Regions from separate parts of the Staphylococcus carnosus genome, predicted to be linked through region 3. Evidence: riboswitches for the same ligand, from Rfam matches in the RefSeq annotation. Region 3 holds a riboswitch; each other region holds the start of a gene.
What was found. Region 3 has a riboswitch for S-adenosylmethionine ahead of DYE31_RS03235 (Na+/H+ antiporter NhaC family protein). Riboswitches for the same ligand answer to the same signal wherever they lie in the genome.

Region 1 (4,913 bases), 1.4 Mb from region 3:
ATATGAGCCGTTCAGTTTCTCGCTTTGCTTTTAGAAACGAGCCTGAGAAACAACAAAGTCACTTTGATGCTGTGACAAAACTTGGCGGATTATTAGTTATGATTGTTAAAAGAGATCCAAGACAAAAAGAAAATCTTGAAAATCATTTAGCGTTTGGAACATATGCACAAAATCTCATGCTTTTACTTTATGAAGCAGGAATTGGAACATGTTGGAAGTCGCCTGAGTACATCTTTTCTCCTAAAGTAAGAAAAGTATTAGGCGTACAAGCTGACGAAGATTTGGTTGGATTTTTATATTTAACAGATTTAGAAGGAAAAATCCCTCCGAAAAAACCACGTCACACTGAAAGTTTTATTTCGGAATATTAATTTTAAAACGGGCTGTGATTCACATAGAAATCACAGCCCGTTTTTGTTGTCTGTATTTATTTGTTGAATGTTTCACTTAAGAAAGATTCTACTTGTTCAGGAGATTTAGCATTTGCAGAATGTAAATGTGCTAGTTTGTCTCCATATTGGAAAACTAATAAGCTAGGGATACCCATCACTTCATTTTCTTGTGTTACTTCTTCAAGTTCATCACGATTAACTGAATACCATTTGTATTCATCATATTTTTTGATAATAGGATCAATCCACATATCCATAGCGCGACAATCGGGACACCAACCTGCTTCGAATTTAATAATTACAGGCTCAGCACTTTGAATAATTTTATCAAAATCTTCACGTGTTTTAATAGCTTCCATTATTCGTTCTCTCCTTCAATTAAATTATCGTACCTTTATTATAACTAATGTTTAGCAAATCTAAAAAAATTTTAACCTATAAATTAAAGCGTTTTAAATGATAATTTGGTATATTATAAACAAAGTTAAAGGAGGTCAATATTTGTGATTAGATTTTATCAGTATCAAAATTGTACAACATGTAAGAAGGCTGCCAAATTTTTAGATGAATATGGCGTAAGTTATGAACCAATTGACATTGTGGAGTTAAACCCCAATAAAAGAGAATTACAAGATATTATTGATAAGACCGGCGTCGAGATTGATAAATTATTCAATAAGCGCGGAGGTAAATACCGTGAATTAGGTCTTAAAGATCGCTTAGATGATTTATCAGACGATGAAAAACTGGATTTATTGGCTTCGGACGGTATGTTAGTTAAACGTCCATTAGCGGTTTCAGGTGATAAAATCACTCTTGGTTTCAATGAAAAAGAGTACAAAGAAACATGGGTGAATTAAGGCTTGATTCTCTAAGAAATCATTGCAATGGAAATTTGCATAATTAAATTAACCAAAAAATATAAAAAATTAAAAGATGTCTATAAATAGTTGAATGAAAAGGCTTCATATGGCATCATTGAAATGTATTCATTTATTTTATAGGAGGGGATTCGTGTGGCAGTGCCAGAGGAATTAAAATATTCAAAAGAACATGAATGGGTAAAAGTTGAGGGCGATACAGTAACAATCGGTATCACTGAATATGCGCAAGGAGAACTTGGCGATATTGTATTCGTAGAATTACCAGAAACTGAAGATGATATTGAAGAAAGCGAATCTTTCGGTAGCGTGGAATCAGTTAAAACTGTATCTGAATTATATGCACCTGTATCAGGTTCTGTTGTAGAAATCAATGAAGAATTAGAAGACAGCCCTGAATTCGTTAATGAATCACCATACGAAAAAGCTTGGATGGTGAAAGTGAAATTAAATGATGAAAGTCAATTAGATGACTTATTGTCAGCTGATCAATATAAAGAAATGATTGGTGAATAATTTATATTGATATGCAACTCCAGGATACTTTGTATTTTGGGGTTATTTTTTTCGCTATTTTGGATATAACTAATTATATCGGTAAAGTGCAGATACTTAACAACATCTACATAGTGTGTGAAACATAAACAAGTTTCATGCAAAGCAATAAGTGTCTGCGTTAAAATATAGTTATAAGTTTATGATTAAAACTAAATATCGATACGTATTTCTTAACTTAAGCACCACGTTTGCAAGTATTATGCAATGATATCACGAGAGTATTGGAGTGTAGTGAATATGGCATTGTTAGATAAAGTAATCGTTGTTGAAGGTAAGACAGATAAAAAGCGTGTTCAAGAGGTGATAAACGAGCCTGTTCAAATCATGTGTACACACGGGACAATGGGAATTGATAAGTTGGATGGTATGATTGAATCCCTATATGAACGCCCAGTCTTTATCCTTGTGGATGCAGATAAAGAAGGTAATCGTATCCGACAATGGTTTAAACAATATCTTTCAGAAAGCGGGCATATCTTTGTAGATAAAACATACTGCGAAGTGGCACGCTGTCCTAGACCTTATCTTGCCAGAGTGCTTAGAAAATACGGATTTGAAGTAAAAGAAGAAGCTCCTGTGAAAGGATTAGTTTATAGATGAGTACGAGTAAAGAAGAGCGGACAGATATTACGCAAAACTTTGATAAAGATAAACATCTTATCTTCGGATATACTCCGATGTGCGGAACTTGTAAGATTTCAGAACGCATGCTAGACATTGCGAATGAGATTTTACAGTTGCCTGTTACAAAGGTTGATTTGAATTTTCATGCAGACTTCAGTGAACAATATCAAATTCAATCTGTTCCCGTATTATTGATAATGTCCAAAGATGAAGAAATGAAGCGTATTTACGCATTTCAATCTGTTCCATATTTATTAGAAAATTTAAAATAGTTATTGACTATCACTGAGTGAAGTGGTAGGATAAAAATCAATTAAATAGTGTTATCTCTTATCAAGAGAGGTGGAGGGATGTGCCCTGCGAAACCCGGCAACCGTCTTTATATAGAAATGGTGCCAATTCACAAAAAGTTGAACTGCTTTTGAAGATGAGAGAAAGAAATTTTAAATTGCTTTCTCTTTATTGCTATAAGCAGCGATAAGAGAAAGCATTTTTAATTTGGTAGTGTAAGCAAGGAAAGGGGAGTATAGGGTGATTCAACTAAAACAAATCGTCAAACGGTATAAGACGAAACATCAAGATGTACTAGCTGTTGATCATGTCGATTTAGATGTAGCTGAAGGTACTATTTATGGCGTTATCGGGTTTTCAGGCGCTGGTAAAAGTACTCTTGTCAGAATCTTAAATTATTTAGAAGAACCAACTTCAGGCGAAGTGATTATAGACGGAGAAGAATTAGGTAAGCTTTCTAAAGCACAATTAAGAAAGAAACGTCAAAAAGTCAGCATGATTTTCCAACATTTCAATTTATTATGGTCAAGAACTGTGTTGGACAATATTACATTTCCATTGGAAATTGCTGGGTATAACCGTCGTGACGCTGTGAAAAGAGCAAAAGAACTTGTTCAATTAGTAGGTTTAAGCGGACGGGAAAAAGCATATCCTTCTGAATTGTCTGGAGGTCAAAAACAAAGGGTCGGTATTGCAAGAGCATTAGCAAATGATCCTAAAGTCTTGTTATGTGATGAAGCAACAAGTGCGTTAGACCCGCAAACAACTGATGAAATTTTAGAACTGCTTTTGAAAATAAGAAAAGAACAAGATTTAACAATTGTGATTATTACTCATGAAATGAACGTTATTAGACAAATCTGTGATGAAGTTGCCGTTATGGAAAATGGACGTGTGATTGAGCGCGGAAATGTCAAAGAAGTATTTGAAAATCCTCAACATCAGGTTACTAAGCGTTTCGTTAAAGAAGGCTTAAATGATGAATTTGATGAGTCAATCGAAGAATTGATTCCAGAATCGCAAGATGGTTATATTCTTAGATTTAATTTTGCAGGGGAAGAAACAACTGAACCTATTGTGTCCTTTATTACTCAAAAATATAATTTAGATGTAAATATTTTAGAAGCAAATATTCGTCATTCTAAAAATGGACCTATCGGTTTCTTGATTGTACATATTGCAGGATTGAAAACTGAATATTTCGAGGAGTTCAAAAATGAACTGGAAAGTCATAATGTGAACGTGGAGGTGGTACGTCATGGATAAGTCATTCAGTGATATTTTGCAAGAAATGATAACGATGCCTAATGTGCAGTGGGATCAAGTATGGCAAGCTTCTCTTGAAACATTATATATGACGGCTATTTCGACAGTGTTTGCTTTTGTTATAGGTTTAATTTTAGGCGTATTGTTATTCTTGACGGCTAAGAGTACTTCACCAGCAGCAAAAGTTTTCTATCAAATTGTGTCATTTATAGTTAACTTATTCAGAGCGATTCCATTCATTATTTTAATCTTATTGTTAATTCCGTTTACAAGTTTGATTTTAGGAACTATTAGTGGACCGACTGGTGCATTGCCAGCGTTAGTCATTGGAGCCGCTCCGTTCTATGCGCGTTTAGTGGAAATTGCTTTTAAAGAGATTAACAAAGGTGTTATCGAAGCTGCACGTTCAATGGGGGCTAATACTTGGACAATTATCAGAAAAGTATTAATTCCAGAAGCTCGTCCAGCATTGATTTCAGGTATAACTGTAACTGCGATTGCTTTAGTTGGTTCAACTGCAGTAGCTGGTGTTATCGGTGCAGGCGGTTTAGGAAACTTAGCATATTTAACAGGATTCACAAGAAACCAAAATGACGTTATTTTAGTTTCTACTATCTTAATTTTAGTATTCGTGTTCATCATCCAATTTGTGGGTGACTGGGCTACAAATAAAATAGACAAGCGTTAATAATTATTTTAAATTTCAAAAGGGGTAAAGCAAATGAAAAAAATTATTAGTATTTTAGCAGTTTTAGTATTAACAGCAGCATTAGCAGCTTGTGGCAACAAAGACAAAACGAGCAGTGAAAATTCGAAAACAATTACAGTAGGTGCATCACCAGCACCACATGCTGAAATTTTAGAAAAAGCAAAACCAATCTTGAAAAAAGAAGGTTATGAC
Region 2 (4,913 bases), 420 kb from region 3:
AGACTTGCACGATGTGACAAAAGCAATGGATATATTAAAATCACTATATCCTGATGCATACGTTCATGTTGTTGGTTTTTCACGTGGTGGATTGCAAGGATTATTAGCATTTCAGCATTTGCCAGCAAATAGTTATATCATTTGGGGCGGTGTTACAGATTTACATTTAATGTATGAAGAACGTGTAGACTTACGTGGAATGTTGCGGCGAATGGTAGGGCATCCTAAAAAAGATGAAGAAGCTTATCAAAAACGAGAGGCTTTGCAATATATTAATTCAAATAGTCCTCCTATACTGATTGTCCATGGCGGTAAAGATCATCAAGTAGGGATACACCAAGGTTATCATTTAGAAGAGTATTTAGAGAAAATAGGTCATAATTACCAAACATTTTATCAAATGGAAGAAGGTCATGTTCCGAGACCTAAAGCACTAAGCGAAGTACTTAAAGTGATTCATCAATGGATGGAAAATGTTGAACAGGAAAATAATAAGGTATGAGAAAACCCGGAATGGATATGAATCCTTTCCGGGTTTGAAAATGCATTTATTAAGCTTTAAATCCACCTTGTTCAGCAATATCTTTACTGTCATCGCCGAATTTTTTGAAGTTTTCTACGAAACGTGAAATTAAATCTTGTGCTTGTTCACGGTAAGCATCTTGATTACTCCAAGCATTAATAGGTTGTAAGATGGATTTTGGAACGTCTTTAATATCTTTAGGTACACTTAATCCGAATACTTCATCTTTTTCGAATTCAGCATTTTTTAATTCGCCTTTAATCGCTGCATCTACCATACGACGTGTATATTTTAAGCTGATACGACGACCAACGCCGTATTTACCACCAGTCCAACCAGTGTTAACTAAATATACTTCAACTTCATGCTTATCGATTAATTGACCAAGCAATTCAGCATATCTCTTCGGATTTAATGGCAAGAATGGTGCACCGAAACATGTTGAGAATGAAGGTACTGGTTCTGTAATACCACGTTCTGTACCAGCTAATTTTGAAGTGAATCCACTTAAGAAATGATATAATGCTTGTTCTTTAGTTAATTTAGAGATTGGAGGCAATACTCCGAATGCATCTGCAGTTAAGAATAAAATTGTATTAGGATGCGCAGCTTTTGAAGGTTTTGCAATGTTATCGATATAATCGATCGGATATGCTGCACGTGTATTTTCTGTGTATTTATTATCATCGAAGTCAACATTTCCATCTTCTTCAACAACTACGTTTTCTAAAATTGTACCGTAACGAATAGCATCATAAATTTGAGGTTCTTTTTCTTTTGAAAGATTGATTGCTTTAGCATAGCAGCCGCCTTCAATATTGAAGATACCATTTTTGTTCCAACCATGTTCATCGTCACCGATTAATTTACGATCTGGTGCTGCAGATAAAGTTGTTTTACCTGTACCTGATAAACCGAAGAATAAAGCAACATCGCCTTTTTCGCCTACGTTAGCAGAGCAATGCATACTCATAATATCTTGTTGAGGTAATAAGTAGTTCATAACTGAGAAAATACCTTTTTTCATTTCACCTGCATATTCAGTTCCCCCAATAAGAATGATACGGTGTTTGAAAGAGATAATTACAAATGTTTCAGAAGCTGTACCATCTTCTTCAGGGTTAGCTTTGAAGTGCGGTGCTGAAACAATTGTGAAGTTTGGTTTTATTTTTTCTGCTTCATCCTTTGAACTAGGGCGGATAAACATATTATGTGCAAACAAGTTATGCCAAGCCATTTCGTTTACAACTGTCAAACGAAGTTGTGTATCTTGGTCACTTCCTGCATAACCGTTAAAGACGTATAACTCGTCTTTTTGATCTAAGTAATCTAAAACTTTATCAGAAAGTCTCAAGAATTTTTCTTCTTCAATTGGTTGGTTGACTGAACCCCAGTCAATTGCATCTCTATAGGAAGGTTCGTTTACAATAAACTTATCTTTAGGAGAGCGTCCAGTGTATTGACCAGTCAATTGGTTTATTGCTCCTAATTCTGTCAGTTCGCCTTCATTATTGTCTAAAATCTTGTTGTAAAGTTGCGTTTTAGTGAGTTGAAATAGTGATGATGGTTTCTCAATCAAATGATTCAACTTTTGTAAATTTGTTTGTGCATCTACTGCCATTTTAAAAAACCCCTCCAGCGCGTAAGTAATATAATAAATTGTAAGCCTTTACATTTTCATAGTATAACATAATATGGTCATTATTCCACAACGGATTTGTGAAATTCAATTCGTCTAATTGACAATTTAAATCTGTTTGGGTAGTATTATTTGTAACGGATTCTCTTATCCTGAGTGGCGGAGGGACATGGACCCAACGAAGCCCAGCAACCTCTCCTAAGCGGAGAAAGGTGCCAAACCGTTTGCAAATGTCATAGAAGACGTTTGAACGATAAGAGCGAAAGGACGTCAAAGGGCTTTCTCTCTATGTTTATAGTGGAAAGCCCTTTTTAATTTGAGCTCGTAGATAGAGAATTTTCGTAATTAAAAATCAGAAGGAGTCAGTTATGTCGAATAATAGAAGATTATTTACGTCAGAATCTGTTACAGAAGGGCATCCTGATAAAATAGCAGACCAAATTTCAGATGCTATTTTGGATGAATTATTGAAAAAGGATCCGGATGCCAGAGTTGCATGCGAAACAGTAGTCACTACGGGAATGGCTATGATTGTCGGGGAGATTTCTACAGCAACTTATGTTGATTTTCCAAAAGTAGTAAGAGATACAGTTGAGGAAATCGGCTATACGAGAGCTAAATATGGTTATGACAGCCAAACAATGGCAGTTATGTCAGCAATTGATGAACAATCACCTGATATCGCACAAGCGGTTGATCGTGCATTAGAATATAGAAATGAAATCAGTGAGGAAGAAATCGAAGCTACTGGTGCAGGAGACCAAGGTTTAATGTTCGGTTTTGCGACGAATGAAACTGATACGTATATGCCGACGCCGATTTACTTTTCACACCAATTAGCGAAACGTCTTTCAGATGTACGCAAAGATGGTACTTTAAAATACTTGCGCCCAGACGGTAAAGTACAAGTCACAGTAGAATATGATGAAAATGATAAACCAGTTCGAATTGATACAATTGTAATTTCAACACAACATGCTGAAGATGTAACACTTGATCAAATTCAAGAAGACATCCGTAAACATGTGATTGATCCGATTGTACCTGCATCATTATTAGATGATGAAACTAAATTCTTTATCAATCCTACAGGCCGTTTTGTAATTGGCGGACCACAAGGTGATGCTGGTTTAACAGGCCGTAAAATCATTGTAGATACTTATGGTGGTTTTGCACGCCATGGCGGAGGATGCTTCAGTGGTAAAGATCCAACAAAAGTTGACCGTTCAGCAGCTTATGCAGCACGTTATGTAGCTAAAAATATCGTTGCAGCAGGTTTAGCTGATAAATGTGAAGTGCAACTTGCTTATGCTATCGGTGTAGCAGAGCCTGTTTCAATTTCAATTGATACTTTCGGCACAGGCAAAGTTCCTGAAAGTAAATTAGTTGAAGCTGTGCGTGATAATTTTGATTTACGTCCAGCTGGTATTATTAAAATGTTAGATTTAAAACGTCCTATTTATAAACAAACAGCTGCATATGGTCACTTCGGCCGTACAGATGTTGCATTACCTTGGGAACGCGTGGACAAAGTAGATGTATTGAAAGAAGCGGTCCAAGCATAATTTCTGCAATTTTCAAATGAAATTCAGGATTATTATCGATAGAATCGAAACTTTCCTTTATAATGATATTTAAGACAAGTAAAGGAGCGGAATGTGTATGGGACCATTGGAAATTGGTTTAGTTGCAGCGATAGTTATAGCTGTTATTTTCTTAATATTATTCTTAACTGCATTAAGCAGCAAAAAGAAAGCACAACAACAAGCAGAAGAACAATATGAAGCGAAAGAAAAAAGCTTGAAAGATAATTACGAAGATGAGCTTGAAAAAGAGCGTGTCGAACATAAGAAAACGGTAACGAAGCAACGAGCTGATTTTGATGCTACTGTAGATTCGAAAGACCGTGAAATCGACGCACTGAAACTTTTTTCAAAAAATCACAGTGAATACATCACTGATATGCGTTTGATAGGTATCAGAGAACGATTAGTAAAAGAAAAACGCATTCGTCCAGAAGATATGCATATTATGGCTAATATCTTCTTGCCTAAAAATGATATGAACGATATTGAACGAATCAGTCATTTAGTCTTAACACGCACAGGTTTATACATTATTGATTCTCAACTGTTAAAAGGACATGTATACAATGGCATCAGTAATAAACAATTTGCTGAATTACCGACAATTGAACATGTCTTTGATGTACTGGATTTAGATCCACGTACACCGCAAACATTAGTTTTAGATGAAAATGATGATAAACAATCTGCATCGTTTGTGAACTATTCAAATCAACTTCATTATGTTGAACAGTTAGCAGATGCATTACGTCGTAAATTAGATTTGAAATATACACCAATGGCTTTGCTATATTTCAATCCTAAAAATGAAGGCGCTGTGACTATTTCTAACTACGTTCAAAACACAAATACTAAAGTATTGGTAGGGCCAGAACAATTAGATGAATACTTTAATAAGTTTGTATTCCATGGACGTATTCAATATAATGTTGAAGATTTAGCTCGTGTTATGGAAGAAATAGAATCATTCAATTAATGAGTAAAAGCACTATTTACGTATATTACGTGGATAGTGCTTTTTGTTTTAAAGTTTGGGCTCTCTGTCAAATAGGACTGGTGGCTCAAATTAAAGAGGTTAGGCAGCTTTTAGCTGCTTAATCTCTTTTTTAGGATTTGAGGAAAAAAGTCTCGTACATAAAATAATACGATTGCGCAAATTAGTGAA
Region 3 (4,913 bases):
TCTATTGGTTGAATCCAGCTGGTAATCCTTGGATTGATAATCTTTCTTTAGTAGCTATCGGTTTCTTAATCTATGGTCCTGTTATGCTGATTGGATTACAGGCACTTGATTACGTACCGAAAAAAGCAGCTGGTACGGCTGCTGGCTTAACTGGTTTATTCGGTTACTTATTTGGTGCAGTGATGGCAAATATTGTACTTGGATTTGTGGTTGATCAATTCGGTTGGAATGTAGGTTTTATTTTATTAACGATTGTAAGTTTACTTGCAATGTTCAGCTTTATTTTAACTTGGAATAAACGTGGTCAAGAAACAGTATAATACATGAAAAGAAGCGGTACGTCTTCACATTAAAAGTGACGTACCGCTTCTTTTTCGTTTAAAATTCTTCTTGTTCTTTCTGCATCTCTGTCAAAATATCTTGTAATTTCACAAACATATTTTCAAATCCATGTGCAGTTGAATCATGATATTCTTTCTTTTGCTGCTTGTATTCCAATGTCGTCCAGCGTCGTTCTTTCGGAACAACAGCAGTATATTGGAAATTCATTTGTGTGATATCAGAACCTGGTTCACGTTCAAAGATTTCAACTTCAATCGTGTCTTCTTTATCACTTAGTTCAGGCATTCCGATCGTCATCACAATACGATTGGGTGCTTCTAATTCTTGATAAACACCTGTAATTTTATTCGTTTTGCCATTTCGTTCATCAACGATTTCATAACGTCGACCTTCTTCTGGAATCAAGTCTATAGATTTGTTTGAGCGATTAGATGTCATAAACCAACGTCTCATAACATCTGCATCTGTCCATGCTTGATAAATTAATTCAGGATTGATACGCATTAATCGTTCCAAAGAAATGACTACCACATCATTTTCTATGTTATATCTTGCCACTCTGTCGTCACCTACTTTCACACTCAACATTATTTTAACGCATTTCTAATACATAAGCCAAAGTAATCAATTTGAAAAGCCTTATGAAATGCACGGTTTTACACTAATATTGCAACAAGATTACTTTAACATTTTTCTTGTGTGAAAGTAAAAATTAACTACGCCGCTTTTTTATCTTTCTTTTTGTTCAATCTTGGTAAATTGAAAATTATTGCTACTAAGCCGCTCACACCAAGTATAATTGGATATATCGAATAAGGCATCAGCATAAATGGTGAAATACCTGCAACACCAGCCGCTGCAATCACTTGTGGACTATAAGGCAATAAACCTTGGAAGCAACTGCCGAAGATATCTAAAATGCTTGCTGACTTTCTAGGATCAATGTCATATTCATCTGCGATATTTTTAGCTAATGGACCTGCCATTAAAATCGAGATTGTATTATTAGCAGTAGAAATATCTGCTGCACTGACTAAACTGGCAATTCCTATTTCAGCACCTCGGCGAGATTTCACCCGGCTTCTAACAAAATTCAACAGCCATGTGATACCGCCATAATGTTGAATCAATCCAATTAAACCGCCAATCATTAATGCGATAATCGCGATGTCTTCCATACCGATCATACCTTCAGAAGCAGCTTTTAAGAATTTAATCCAATTAAATGAGCCATCTAACAATCCGATAATACCTGAAAGTACTGTACCACCAATCAATACAATAATTACATTGATACCAATGAGTGCCAAAATCAATACTAATAAGTATGGAATTACTTTTACAAGATCAAAATCATAATTTTTTGAACTATTAATGGTTGCACTGTGCGTCAAGACACCTAAAATAATCATAGATATAATCGCACCTGGCAAAACAATACGAAAGTTCACTTTAAACTTATCGCTCATACGAGTATTTTGCGTACGTACAGCAGCAATTGTTGTATCAGAAATCATGGACAAATTATCCCCGAACATTGCACCGCCTACTACAGTAGCCATTGCAAGCGCAGATGGAATATCAGTAGCCTGACTAATTCCAAATCCTACAGGTGCAATTGCAGCAACTGTACCTACAGATGTTCCCATAGAAATAGACACAAACATACAAATGACGAACAAACCAATAATCAGCAAGTTGCCTGGAATGAGTGATAAACCAAGGTTAACCGTTGATTTCACTCCGCCCATATCCTCAGTTACCTTAGAAAAGGCACCTGCTAACACGAAGATGAGGACCATTAAAATGATATTTGAATGTCCTGCTCCCTTTGTAAAAACTTCAACTTTATCTGCAAATTTTTGTTTGCGATTCATCAGTAATGCCACAATTACAGCGATGGTAATCGCGATATTCAACGGCATTTTAGTAAAATCACCTGTAATAATGCCGACTCCTAAAAATAGACCGACAAATACAATCAAAGGAATCAGTGCCCAAGCATTACCTTTCTTTTTCTCTTCAGCCATGTTTTCTTCTACACCTCTCATTTGATAAATAAAAAGTCCTTTTTTCTCGGCTAAGAAAAAAGGACAAATATTTAATATCTTATCTCTTAGCAATTATCGCTATGGGATTTGGCACACGCATTCCATGTTGCCGAGGCTTCAAAGTGCCCTTCACTCCACCTCTCTTGATAAGCAATATTTATTTTTAAATTTTGAATCTTTTTAAACTTATCACGCAAACTGTTTTACGTCAATCGTCAAAAGTTTAACTATTTATTAATAGATTATTCAGTTGGGCGTTGAATCACAAACTCTTTCCCTAATTCCACGTAATCATTACCTGCTAAACGACCCACAGGCTGTAATGCTTTAACATCAATCTTGAATGGATCCATATAGACATCGTCATCAATATGATATTGAACTACTCGGCCGATAATTAAATCATTCCCTGATTCATCATCTCCTAATTCAATAAGACGATCTAACTTACATTCAAAACGGATACTTGCACCTTCTATCGCTGGAACATCTACTATACTAGAAGGAATTGTTTTAAAATCTGTATGCTCTAATTCATTTTCTCCTGGCGCTAGCGGTGCTGCTGTTTCATTAATACCTTCAATCATAGAGAGTTGAGAAATGTGTACAACAAACTCACCCATTGTTTCAATATTTACTGATGTATCTTTACGTTTACCATTAAGACGTCCTGTAGAAATCATAATCATCGGCGGATTACTGCTGACCACGTTAAAGAAACTAAATGGTGCTGCATTGATATTGCCTTCTTTATCTTGCGATGTAACAAATGCAATAGGACGCGGCAACACACTTCCGCTCAATAACTTATAATTATCTCTTTGAGTTAATTCATTCGGATCAAACTGTTTCATACTTGCACCTCATTCGATTTATATTAATGACTTTATCTTAGAAAAAACGATACAGAATTACCAACAAACTGTTTGTACTTCAAAACTTAATAAAGAATCATAATTTTGACTGAAATCATAAACCCCCGACTCATGTCGAGGGTTGTATATCTCAAATATTAACTTTTAATATATTTTTTCTTAGTTGATTTGTTTACCGCCTGTTACACCATACACTTGGCCAGTTGTATAACTTGATTCTCCAGAAGCTAAGAGTACATAAGTGCTGGCCAATTCAACAGGTTGTCCAGAACGACCCATCAATGAATGTTGACCGAATTCTGGTATTTTATCTTGAGGCTGTCCGCCAGAAATTTGCAATGGTGACCAGAACGGACCTGGTGCAACTGAATTAACACGAATGCCGCGTTCGATTAATTCTTTCGCAAGACTTTTAGTTAATGAGACAATTGCTGCTTTTGTTGCTGCATAGTCATGCAGTAATGGATTCGGGTCATAGCCTTGAATAGATGTCGTTGTTGTAATTGTAGCGCCTGGTTGTAAATATTCTAAAGCCTTTTGTACTGTCCAGAAAATAGGATAAACATTTGTTTCAAATGTGTTTGTAAAGTCTTCAGTTTTAAAATCTTCAAATTTTTCATGATATTGCTGATATCCTGCAACTAGAGTGACATTGTCTAATCCGCCTAGTCGATCATTTGCATATTCTACAAGTTCATAGTTAAAGTCTTCATCTGTAATATCACCTGGCAATAAGAAAACTGTGCCGCCTTTATCTTCAATGACACGTTTCACATCTTGTGCGTCATCTTCTTCTTTCGGGTGGTAATTAATAACGACTGATGCGCCCTCTCTTGCATACGCAATCGCAACAGCGCGTCCAATTGCTGAGTCGCCGCCTGTTACTAACATTTTTAATCCTTCTAAACGACCATGTCCGATATAAGATTCCTCACCGCAATCTGGTTTAGGGTCCATGTCTTTTTGAAGACCCGGCCAAGGTTGTTCTTGTTTTGGAAAATCTTTATCCGAAAATTTTTTACGTGGATCTTGAAGTGCCATTCCTATCACTCCTATTTTGGTTTGATAGTTTTCTTATACCCTGCACATTAAAATCCATTCATGCTTACATTAAAATAATTTTTGAATTAATCCTACAAGGTAGTCAGGCGCTTTTTCTAAAATACGTTCATCAGGATTATATTTAGGATGATGTAAATCATATTCACTTTCAGAACCTATAAAAGCAAAGACACCAGGTACCGTATCACTCATTGCCGAAAAATCTTCACCAATTGTTTTAGGTTCTTTCAGATGTTCCACATTAAAACCTGTATCTTTTGCTGCTTCAATCGCTTTTTGTGTCAACACTTCATCATTGATGACAGCGTTCGGCAAATGAATATACTCTAATTCAATCTCAGCATTAAATGCGCTCGCAAGCCCATCACATATATCTTGCATACGTTTTTCTGTTTTCTCTCTCGTTTCTGCATTAAAAGTGCGTACTGTTCCTTGTATGTAAGCTTGGTCAGGAATGACATTCCATGTATTGCCTGCTGAAACTTCTCCGATAGTTACAACGGCTGAATCAAATGCTGAAATATTTCGACTGACAATGGATTGGATACTTGTCATCAGTTGACCTAATATAATCATTGGATCA

Region 1: another riboswitch for S-adenosylmethionine. It lies ahead of DYE31_RS10200 (methionine ABC transporter ATP-binding protein); the one in region 3 lies ahead of DYE31_RS03235 (Na+/H+ antiporter NhaC family protein).
Region 2: another riboswitch for S-adenosylmethionine. It lies ahead of metK (methionine adenosyltransferase); the one in region 3 lies ahead of DYE31_RS03235 (Na+/H+ antiporter NhaC family protein).

Annotation. Positions count from the first base shown of each region.
Region 1 is NZ_UHCT01000001.1:2,098,464-2,103,376, reverse strand. Features, by position in the region: gene DYE31_RS10230 (nitroreductase family protein) at 1-371, shown strand, start outside; gene DYE31_RS10225 (thioredoxin family protein) at 428-751, opposite strand; gene DYE31_RS10220 (arsenate reductase family protein) at 896-1,252, shown strand; gene gcvH (glycine cleavage system protein GcvH) at 1,409-1,789, shown strand; gene DYE31_RS10210 (toprim domain-containing protein) at 2,069-2,431, shown strand; gene DYE31_RS10205 (thioredoxin family protein) at 2,428-2,727, shown strand; SAM riboswitch class I at 2,783-2,889, shown strand; gene DYE31_RS10200 (methionine ABC transporter ATP-binding protein) at 2,987-4,012, shown strand; gene DYE31_RS10195 (methionine ABC transporter permease) at 4,005-4,700, shown strand; gene DYE31_RS10190 (MetQ/NlpA family ABC transporter substrate-binding protein) at 4,734-4,913, shown strand, end outside.
Region 2 is NZ_UHCT01000001.1:1,156,814-1,161,726, forward strand. Features, by position in the region: gene DYE31_RS05590 (alpha/beta hydrolase family protein) at 1-502, shown strand, start outside; gene pckA (phosphoenolpyruvate carboxykinase (ATP)) at 552-2,144, opposite strand; SAM riboswitch class I at 2,307-2,422, shown strand; gene metK (methionine adenosyltransferase) at 2,531-3,727, shown strand; gene DYE31_RS05605 (NERD domain-containing protein) at 3,819-4,724, shown strand; partial or broken gene DYE31_RS05610 (ISL3 family transposase) at 4,824-4,913, opposite strand, start outside.
Region 3 is NZ_UHCT01000001.1:739,104-744,016, reverse strand. Features, by position in the region: gene glpT (glycerol-3-phosphate transporter) at 1-320, shown strand, start outside; gene DYE31_RS03240 (SRPBCC family protein) at 379-900, opposite strand; gene DYE31_RS03235 (Na+/H+ antiporter NhaC family protein) at 1,059-2,372, opposite strand; SAM riboswitch class I at 2,449-2,546, opposite strand; gene DYE31_RS03230 (flavin reductase family protein) at 2,636-3,247, opposite strand; gene DYE31_RS03225 (SDR family oxidoreductase) at 3,428-4,309, opposite strand; gene DYE31_RS03220 (amidohydrolase) at 4,379-4,913, opposite strand, start outside.